DNA from 3 places in the Streptomyces tatrensis genome. Region 3 is predicted to be linked to each of the others. Evidence: riboswitches for the same ligand, from Rfam matches in the RefSeq annotation. Region 3 holds a riboswitch; each other region holds the start of a gene.
What was found. Region 3 has a riboswitch for cyclic di-AMP ahead of ACODT5_RS33385 (transglycosylase family protein). Riboswitches for the same ligand answer to the same signal wherever they lie in the genome.
Positions count from the first base shown of each region.

Region 1: it holds a riboswitch for cyclic di-AMP, as region 3 does, so the genes downstream of both, ACODT5_RS13455 (M23 family metallopeptidase) here and ACODT5_RS33385 (transglycosylase family protein) in region 3, are expected to answer to the same signal.
Region 2: it holds a riboswitch for cyclic di-AMP, as region 3 does, so the genes downstream of both, ACODT5_RS09225 (M23 family metallopeptidase) here and ACODT5_RS33385 (transglycosylase family protein) in region 3, are expected to answer to the same signal.

Region 1 covers NZ_JBMDLB010000007.1:2,221,557-2,224,824, reverse strand. The annotation lists gene ACODT5_RS13460 (M16 family metallopeptidase) at 1-881, shown strand, start outside; cyclic di-AMP (ydaO/yuaA leader) riboswitch at 1,132-1,291, shown strand; gene ACODT5_RS13455 (M23 family metallopeptidase) at 1,304-2,098, shown strand; gene ACODT5_RS13450 (GntR family transcriptional regulator) at 2,281-2,946, shown strand; gene ACODT5_RS13445 (HPr family phosphocarrier protein) at 3,262-3,268, opposite strand, start outside.
Region 2 covers NZ_JBMDLB010000007.1:1,201,140-1,204,407, forward strand. The annotation lists gene ACODT5_RS09220 (winged helix DNA-binding domain-containing protein) at 1-327, opposite strand, end outside; gene ACODT5_RS09225 (M23 family metallopeptidase) at 394-1,404, opposite strand; cyclic di-AMP (ydaO/yuaA leader) riboswitch at 1,407-1,603, opposite strand; gene ACODT5_RS09230 (tyrosine-protein phosphatase) at 1,978-2,799, shown strand; gene ACODT5_RS09235 (aspartate aminotransferase family protein) at 2,824-3,268, opposite strand, start outside.
Region 3 covers NZ_JBMDLB010000011.1:3,905,732-3,908,999, forward strand. The annotation lists gene eno (phosphopyruvate hydratase) at 1-795, opposite strand, end outside; gene ACODT5_RS33385 (transglycosylase family protein) at 1,139-1,828, opposite strand; cyclic di-AMP (ydaO/yuaA leader) riboswitch at 1,831-2,002, opposite strand; gene ACODT5_RS33390 (transglycosylase family protein) at 2,277-3,268, opposite strand, start outside.

The DNA.
Region 1 (3,268 bases), on a different contig from region 3:
AGCTCTTCCCGGCCTCCCTGCGGATGTCCCGCCCGCGCCAGGGCACCGAGGAGACGGTCGCCCGCATCGACTCCGGGGCCGTACGCGCCTTCTACGAGGCCCACGTGCGCCCCGCGACCGCCACCGCGGTGGTCGTCGGCGATCTGACCGGCATCGACCTGGACGCCGTCCTGGCCGACACCCTGGGCGCCTGGACCGGTGACACCACCGCCCCGCGCCCGGTCCCGCCGATCACCGCCGACGACACGGGCCGCGTGGTCATCGTGGACCGGCCCGGCGCGGTCCAGACGCAGTTGCTGATCGGCCGCATCGGCGCGGACCGGCACGACCGGGTCTGGGCGCCCCAGGTGCTCGGCACGTACTGCCTGGGCGGCACCCTCACCTCCCGGCTGGACAAGGTGCTGCGCGAGGAGAAGGGGTACACGTACGGCGTGCGCGCCTTCGGCCAGGTGCTGCGCTCCACCGCCGACGGCAAGGGCGCCTCGATGCTCGCCATCAGCGGCTCGGTGGACACCCCGAACACCGGCCCGGCCCTGGAGGACCTCTGGACGGTGCTGCGCACCCTCGCGGAGGGCGGCCTGACCGACGCCGAACGGGACGTGGCCGTGCAGAACTTGGTGGGCGTGGCCCCGCTGAAGTTCGAGTCGGCGGCTTCCGTCGCGGGCACGCTCGCCGACCAGGTCGAGCAGGAGCTCCCGGACGACTACCAGGCGCAGTTGTACGCGCGGCTCGCCGAAACCGGGACGGTGGAGGCCACTTCGGCGGTCGTCAGTGCCTTCCCGGTGGACCGCCTGGTCGCGATCCTGGTCGGCGACGCCTCGCAGATCGAGGAGCCGGTGCGGGCCCTCGGGATCGGCGAAGTGACCGTGGTCACCAACTGACCTTCTGCTGACTGCCGGTGACCGCCGGCGGGTCGCCAACTGGCCCGCCGCACAAGGGAATCCGGCAAGGGACTCCGGTGGCTTGTCCACTTGAGTCCCTTTTGTCGTTTCTGTCGCGTTTATTGGTGTGGTTGCTTGTATGTGGTGTGGCGTACGCAACAAAAGGGCGTGTCTGTTTGGCGATTGACTGATGATCCGCCTAGCGTCAGCCGTGCTGTTCGTCAGTGGTAACCGCCGCATCCGCGGCACCGGACAGCGATCGCCGAGTCCCCGTCAGGCGCGAGCCTGGGGAGCCGGGGACCCACTTGTGTCCCTGGGGTGAATCGGACCGCCTCGCAAGAGGGGGCCCGTAGGAGACCTTCCTGCTCCGAACCCGTCAGCTAACCCGGTAGGCGAGAGGGAAGGAAAGGATCAGCCCCTTCATGGCGTTTGGCAGCAGTGCCACCGGCAAGCACCGTGGTTCGAGCCGTATGAGCCGCAGGACCGCCGGCTACGCCGGCATAGCCACGCTCGCCGCCACCGGCGTCGTCGGCTCCCTGGCGGGTCCCGCGTTCGCCGCGGACAATTCCCCCTCCATCGAGGACACCGGCAGCCTCAACACCATCGTGGTGGCCGACGAGCTCGCCGATGACGTAGAGGCCCAGGCCCAGTCCCAGCAGCGCGCCGCCGAGGCCGCCGCCGCCAAGGCGCAGGCCGAGGCCGACGCCAGGCAGCGGGCCGCCGAGGCCAAGGCGAAGGCCGAAGCGCAGGCCAAGGCCGAGCGCGAGGCCGCCGAGCGCGCCGCTCGTGAAGAGGAGCGCAAGCGCCTCAACACCTTCGTGTCGCCGCTCGACAACACCTACGTCAGCACCCAGTACCACGCGGGTGGCGGCATGTGGTCCTCCGGCAGCCACACCGGCATCGACTTCCGCGCCGCCTCCGGCACCGAGGTGCACGCCGTGGGCCTCGGCACCGTGGTCGAGGCGGGCTACGGCGGCGCGTACGGCAACAACGTCGTCATCAAGCACGCCGACGGCACGTACACCCAGTACGGCCACATGTCCTCACTGAGCGTCTCCGTCGGCCAGCAGGTCACCCCGGGCCAGAAGATCGGCCTGTCGGGCTCCACCGGCAACTCCAGCGGCCCGCACCTGCACTTCGAGGCCCGCACCGGCGCCGACTACGGTTCGGACATCAACCCGGTCACGTACCTGCGCTCGCACGGCGTCACCGTCTGACCCGCTCGCCCCACCGCACGACTTCCGCGAAGGCCCCGGCTCTTTGAGAGCCGGGGCCTTCGTCGCGTTTCGGGCTCCGCATTGTGTGAATGTTTCGTATTTCCGGCCGCTCTCGGAAATTATCGTGTGTTGCAATAGAGTCGCAACGCGCACAGCCATACGAAAAAGGCGGAGGTCCGGTCTTGCGTATTCCCGCGCACACGGTATGCACAGCGATCCGCGACGACATCGTCTCCGGGGTGTTCGGGCCCGGCGGCCGGCTGACCGAGGAGGTGCTGGCCCGCCGGTACGGAGTCTCGCGCGTCCCGGTGCGCGAGGCACTGCGCACGCTGGAGTCCGAGGGGTTCGTGACCACCAGGCGGCACGCGGGCGCCTGCGTGGCCGAGCCGACCGAACAGGAGGCGGCCGACCTCCTGGAGCTGCGGATGCTCCTGGAGCCCCTCGCGGCCGCCCGAGCGGCCCGACGGCGCAGCGAGGCCCACCTCAAGGTGCTGCGCGGGCTGGTCAGACTGGGCCAGGAGCGGGCCAGGAGGGGTCAGGGGGAGGATCTGCGCTCCCTGGGGGGCTGGTTCCACGAGACGCTCTCCCAGGCCTCGGGCAGCCCCGGGCTGATCGCGCTGCTCACCCAGATGCGGCACAAGGTGGCCTGGATGTACGTGGTGGAGTCCCCGGTGCGGCCCGTGGAGTCCTGGGCGGAGCACGGCGCGATCGTCGACGCGGTGGCCCGGGGCGACGCCGAGCGGGCCCGGGCGCTGACCGCGCTGCACGTGGACAGGGCGGCGGGGGCGCACCGGCTGCGCGTGAGGACTTTGCAACCTGCCGTAAACACGGCGGGCGCTCCGCATTAACAAACACCGTATACAAAGGTGGGATATCCGGGGCCCGGTAATTCATGCCCCATGTCCAATGTCCATGCCCCGCGCTTTATTTCGCCGCCGGAATTCGGCCCTGCGGAATCGGGTGCGCCGGAATGGCGGTGTGTGTATTTCCGGCCGGGGCGACGGGCTGGTGAGTGAACGCCGGCGAGCCCGGAGCCGGCGGGGCGGCGAGCCTGCGGGCCGACCGGATCTCCGCGCGAAAAGCAGCGAAGCCGTTGCCCTCAACCGTGGCGGTCGGGGGCAACGGCTTCGCCGTGCAAGTCCTGCGGGTCGAACCCGAAGGGGTCAGACG
Region 2 (3,268 bases), on a different contig from region 3:
GTCCGTGAAGCGGGTCCCGAGCCGGGCGGCCCGTACGGAAGGCTGCACGGCCTCCCGGAAGGCCGGGTAGTCCTCCGCGTGCACGGCGTGCAGGGTCAGCCGCATCAGCGTCGACTTGACGACCTCGCGCCCCGTGAAGGCGGCGTCGAGGTCGGCCGGGTCGAAGCCGGAGAGCCGGTTCCACAGCGCGAGGTACGGCGAGGCCGCGTGCTGCGCCTGCAGGGCGACCACCCGGCGGACCGCGTCGCCGACGTCCATCACCTCGCGCCGCAGCAGCAACTGCCGTGCGAGCGTGGAGCGGTTGAGCTCCCCTGCGCTGACCTTCATGCCACGACCGTCCCGTCCCCTGTCGAAACGGGCAGCCTAACCGGCACCTCCGACAGCGCCTCGGATTCAGATGCTGACGCCCTTGGACCGGAGGTAGGCCAGCGGGTCGATGTCCGAGCCGTACGAGGGCCCGGTGCGGATCTCGAAGTGCAGGTGCGGGCCGGTCGAGTTGCCCGTGGAGCCGGAGAGGCCGATGGTCTGCCCGCCGGTGACGCTCTGGCCGGAGGAGACGGACAGCTGGGAGAGGTGCGCGTACTGGCTGTACCTGCCGTCGGTGTGGCGGATGACGACCTCGTTGCCGTACGCGCCGCTCCAGCCGGCGGAGACCACGGTGCCGGCGCCGACCGCCCTGATGGTGGTGCCGGTGCTCACGGTGAAGTCGACACCAGTGTGGTAGCCGCTGGACCACATGGAGCCGGCGGTCTTGTAGGCGGTGGACGGGCCGCCGGCGACCGGGGCGACGAAGCCGGTCGACGCGGAGCCGCCCTGCTGCTTGGCGGGCGCCTCGGCGACGGGCGCGGCTGCCTCGTCAGAGGAGTCCGAGGAATCCGAGTCCGAGGAATCCGAGTCCGAGGAATCCGACGAATCGCCGGAAGTGGAAGAACCGGAGGAAGCGGACTTCTTGGCCGGCTTCGGCGTTTCGGCCGGCGCGGACTCGGCCGCCGCGGCCGGAGCCGCGCCCTTCGCGCCGAGCGTGAGCTTGAGTCCCGGGTGGATCAGCGACGGGTCGGTGCCGACGGCCTCGAGGTTGTCCGCGTAGAGCTGCTCCCAGCCGCCGGTGAGGTGCTGGCGCTCGGCGATCTTGGAGAGGTAGTCGCCCGGCACCACGGTGTAGACGGTGGGAGCTGCCTGCACGGCGACGGGCGCGGCCCGGAAGGCCGACACCGCCTGAGCGGCCACGGCCTGCGGGGCCTGGACCGGGGCGGCGGCGGGCGCGGCGGCCGGGACACCGGCGGCGTGGGCGCCGGTGGCGCCGAGCAGCGGAAGCGCGAGGGCCGCGCCACCGGTGCCCGCGGCGGCGAACCCGCGGGATATCGAGCGGGACTTGGGACGGCGGTGCTTACCCGTTCCGGACATGGCGAATTCCTCTCCGACGCCTGCGAGGTGAGCTGTCGGGTTCGGACTGGAGATGTCCGGCGGTGTATGCGCCGATGAACAGCACATGCACGGCTTCACCCCGAGCTGTCCCGTTGTAAAGATCCCTGAGGAGCTCCGGAACAGCGGCTTACCTGGTTCCCCCGCTCCTGCCGCGCGCGTGAATAGTCGGGTGCGGTTTCCGGACGGCGGCAGGATTAGGCGGTCCATCCGGATCGATCGCGAAGGTAATCGAGCGCGGCCGCGCGGAACAAGTCCCGAATTCCCCGATGGATTCCCAGTGATGATGGACCGGCGGAATTACGGTCACCCTGTGTCCATTCCCCTCCCCCAACAGCCGCCCGGACAGGGGAATTCGCCATTCGCGATCAGGCACTCACGGTCACCGTATGATCTGGCTCACGGGGACGTGTCCGATCTCGCCTCTCGCTATGGCAAGTTGCCAGCAAGTAGCGTAATTCGGACACGAGTGAGGACGAGGCGCGCGGGCCGCGCGAGCTGCGCGAGCCACGACGAGCCATGACAAGCGACCGGACGACACGGAGGAGCCCCCCTGTGACCCAGCAGATACCCCAGAGCCCCCACACCGATCCGGTTGCGCCGCAGCCGGCACTGACCGGAGTGCGCAACTTCCGCGACGTGGGCGGCTTGCCGGCCGCGGACGGCCGAAGGGTCAAGTCGGGACGACTGTTCCGAAGCGGACATCTGGCGCATGCCACCGAAAGCGACGCGGAGTTCCTCGGGTCGCTCGGACTGCACACCGTCTTCGACTTCCGCAACGGCGCCGACCACGCGCTGGAGGGTGCGGACGTGGAGCTGCCCGGGGTGCTCAACGTCAACATTCCGCTGTCGGATCCGGCCGACGGCAGCGAGTTCTGGAAGATGGTCCGCGAAGGGGACCTGGCGCAGCTGCGCGAGATCCTGGGCGAGGGCAAGGCCGCCGCGCGGATGTCCCGTTCGTACCGGACGATGATCCGGACCCGTACCGCCGAGCACAGCCGGGTGGTGCACGCGCTCGCCGAGGACAGCGTCCCGGCGCTCATGCACTGCGCCGCCGGGAAGGACCGGGCGGGCCTGTCGATCGCCGTCACCCTGCTCGCGCTGGGCGTCGAGCGGGAGGCGATCCTCGCGGACTACCTGGAGTCGAACGCCCCGCACAACCGCTACCGGGTCCGCCGGGGCAGCGACTCGCCCGAGGCCCGCGCCCCCGAGGTGATGGAGCTGCTCGCCCCGCTCTTCGACGCCCGCGCCCCGTATCTGACGACGGCCTTCGACACCATCGACCAGGAGTGGGGCGGAGTGGAGCGCTACCTCGCCGAGGGCCTCGGGCTCACGCCCGAGACCCTCGCCGTGCTCCGCGACCGCCTGCTGGACTGACGCCCCGCGAGCCGGGCCGTCGCCTCAGCGGTTGGCGACGGCCTGCCTCACCAGTGTCCGGCCGAAGTCCCACATCAGCGCGCCACCACCGTGGGCCTCGTCCATGACCGCGCGGAAGGCGCCGACGAACCGGTCGACGTCCGCCTCGTCCACGATCAGCGGCGGGATCAGCTTGATCACTTCCAGGTGGTCGCCGGAGACCTGCGTGAGGATCCGGTGCTTCTGCAGCAGCGGCACCACGACCATCTGCGCGAACAGCCCCTTGCGCGCCGCCTGCAGCATGCTCCAGCGGCTCCGCAGCCCCAGCGAGGACGGCCGGCCGAACTCGATGCCGATCATCAGCCCGCGTCCCCGTACCTCGTGGAGCAGTTCGTACTCGTCCACGAGCGCGGCGAGCCGCCCGCGCAGCAGGTCGCCCATCGCGCGGGCACGGGCCACCACCTGCTCGTCCTCCATGACGGAGAGGACG
Region 3 (3,268 bases):
GGCCGAGCGGGACTTGCCCTCGAACTCGTAGTTGCCGTCCTTGTAGAACTCGGACGCGGCGACGTCGAGCGCGAGCGCGATCTGGGTGCCCGGGACGTAGCCGGCCTGCTTGATGGCCTCGACGATGAGGTCCAGCGCGGCGCGGTTCGACTCGAGGTTCGGCGCGAAGCCGCCCTCGTCGCCCAGACCGGTGGAGAGGCCCTTGGTGTGCAGGACCTTCTTGAGGGTGTGGTAGACCTCGGCACCCCAGCGAAGGGCCTCGGAGAAGGACTCCGCGCCGATCGGGGCGATCATGAACTCCTGGATGTCGACGTTGGAGTCGGCGTGCGACCCACCGTTCAGGATGTTCATCATCGGAACGGGCAGCAGGTGCGCGTTCGGGCCGCCGAGGTAGCGGAAGAGCGGGAGGTCCGAGGCCTCGGACGCGGCGTGCGCGACGGCGAGGGAGACGCCCAGGATGGCGTTGGCGCCGAGGGAGCCCTTGTTCTCGGTGGCGTCCAGGTCGATCATCGCCTGGTCGATCAGGCGCTGCTCGGTGGCGTCGTAGCCGACGAGCTCCGGGCCGAGCTGCTCGATGACGGCGAGGACGGCCTTCTCTACGCCCTTGCCGAAGTAACGGTTGGGGTCACCGTCACGGAGCTCAACGGCTTCGAACGCTCCGGTGGAGGCGCCGGACGGGACTGCAGCACGGCCGGTGCTGCCATCGTCGAGGCCCACCTCGACCTCGACAGTGGGGTTGCCTCGGGAGTCCAGGATTTCCCGGGCTACGACGACGTCGATGGACGGCACGAGCATCTCCTTCTGGGATGTGACGCTGGGTGTGCGGTGGCATGTCAGGCCGTGGGATGGCCTTGCCGCTTAGAGCCTAACCGCCTCCGGGCACTCGGCCAGCCGACCGCCCGGGTCCTGGGACGAAAAAGGGCCTGAATGCCCCTCTTACAGGACATAGGACCCTTGATCATCGGGATTTCGGAGGCCCCGTCAGACCGGCGGCACCCGCACACACCACCGCCCGGCGCGAAGGGGGTTACGCGCCGGGCGGTGGAATTACGCGGTGGAACTACTGCGTGTCGCGAAAGCGGCCACGACCGTTCCCACAGGTTTCAGCCGGGGTTCAGCTCCGGCCTCACCTTCGGGTTCAGCTGAGCTTCAGCTTCTGGCCCGGGAAGATCAGGTTGGCGTCCGTGACGATGTCCTTGTTGAGCTCGAAGAGCTTCTCCCAGCCACCGGACACGTTGTTCGCGTCGGCGATCGCACCCAGCGTGTCGCCGGACTTGACCGCGTAGGAGCCGTTGCCCGTCTTGGGGGCCTCGGTCTTCGGGGCAGCGGCCGGACGCTCGGAGCGGGTGGTCGGAGCCTCGACGCGCTTGGTCTCCTTCTTCGCCTCGGTCTTCTTCTCCTGCTTCGGCTGCGTCTTCGGCTTGGCGGGTGCCTGCGCCGATCCGCCGGTGTAGGAGGAGTTCGACAGGCCGACGCCGCAGTGCGGCCAGGCGCCCTTGCCCTGGCCCTTGAGGACCTTCTCGGCGATCGCTATCTGCTGCGACTTGGAGGCCTGGTTGGCCTGCGAGGCGTACGACTTGCCGCCGTACGCCGCCCACGTGGAGGACGAGAACTGCAGGCCGCCGTAGTAGCCGTTGCCCGTGTTGATGGACCAGTTGCCGCCGGACTCGCACGAGGCGACGCGGTCCCACTCGGAAGCGGTCGCGGCCGAGGCGGTGCCCGCGGCCATCAGCGGAGCCGCGACGGCGACACCGGCGACACCGGCGAGCGTGACGATGCGGACGGCCTTGGAACCGCGACGGTGCTTGCCCTTGCCCGAAAGCAGCATGGAGTTCTCCTCACCGACGCCTACGAGGTGAGCTGTCGGGTTCGGGCGAGTGAGTGCCCGGCCGAGCGACCTAGCGCTTGGCTTAACCCCTAGCCGGTTCCGTGACCGTCTCTCAACGGCCGTTCCCGGCGCCTACCTTGGTTCCCCCGCTCCTGCCTTCGGCGCTTTACGCGACGAGTGTTCCCTCCGTCCGCCGGCAGGATTCGGCGATGCGGTCGAAGGAGCCCGCGGTGGCGGGCGATTCAGAAGGTAGACAGGTCTCCCCCGATGTTCAACGAGCGACATCGGGGGAAACGGTGCCTACTTGCGCTCCTCGAAAGGGTGTTTGCGCAGGTGAGGGCGGGGTTTGCGGAACGCTCGGGGCCGGACACGCCAGTTGACCTGAAGAGACACATGTCTCACTTACAGAAAACGGACAATCAGCTGGTTCCGGGCGCCTCAAGTGTCCTTATTGATGCGTTAGATCCAGGTTCTGACCGGGCTTGATCAGGTCCGCATCGCCGCCGATGACCTGCTCGTTGGCCTCGTAGAGACCCTTCCAGCCGCCCTTCACACCGTTGGCGTCCGCGATCGCGATCAGGTTGTCGCCCTCCTTCACGGTGTACGTCGACTCCGACGCGGCGTCAGGCGCGGCGGGCTTCTCGACGGCGGCCGGGCCGCGGTGCTTGCCGCCGCCCTCGCTCGCACCGGGGGCCGCCGGAGCGGCCGGGGAGGCGGACTCGCCGGGTGCGGCCGGAGTCGTCGGGGCCGTGGGATCAACCGGATTGACCGGGTTGGCCGGGTTGGCCTGGTTCTCCGGATTACCCGGGTTCGTCGGCTTCGTGGAGTTCCCCGGGCCGGACGGGCTCCCGGGAGACGTCGGGTCCACCGGCTCGGTCGGGCCCACCGGAAGGGTCGGGTCCGCGGACGGCGGTACGGGAGTGGCGGGGTCCGTCGGGCTCGTGGGAGGCGTCGGGTCGCCCGGGAGGCCGGGAGGCGGCGTCTGGGCGTCCGGCGGGGGCATGACGGGCAGTTCGCCGGGCACGCCGATCGGGTAGTCGGGCAGCACCGAGGCCGGCGGGGACGACGGGCCCCCCTGCGACGGGGCTCCGAAGTCGGTGGACCTGCCCGAGCCCCCGCGGGGCACGGAGTCGTCCGGGCGGGACGGGGCGGGGGTCGCGGAAGCGGAACCGCCGGGCAGGCCCGGGTCCACCTCGGCGGCGGGCGCGTCCTGCGTCAGACCGGCCTGCACCGCGCACAGCGGCCACGCCACGGGGCCCTGGGAGGCCAGGACCCGTTCGGCCACGGCGATCTGCTGGGAGCGACTGGCGAGGTCGGCACGATCGGCGAAGTCGAGCCCGCCGGCGCCCTTCCACTGCTCCTGGCTGAACTGCAGCCCGCCGTACGCGCCGCCGCCGAAGTTGGCGCTCCACGTACCGCCGCTCTCGCACTCGGCGACCC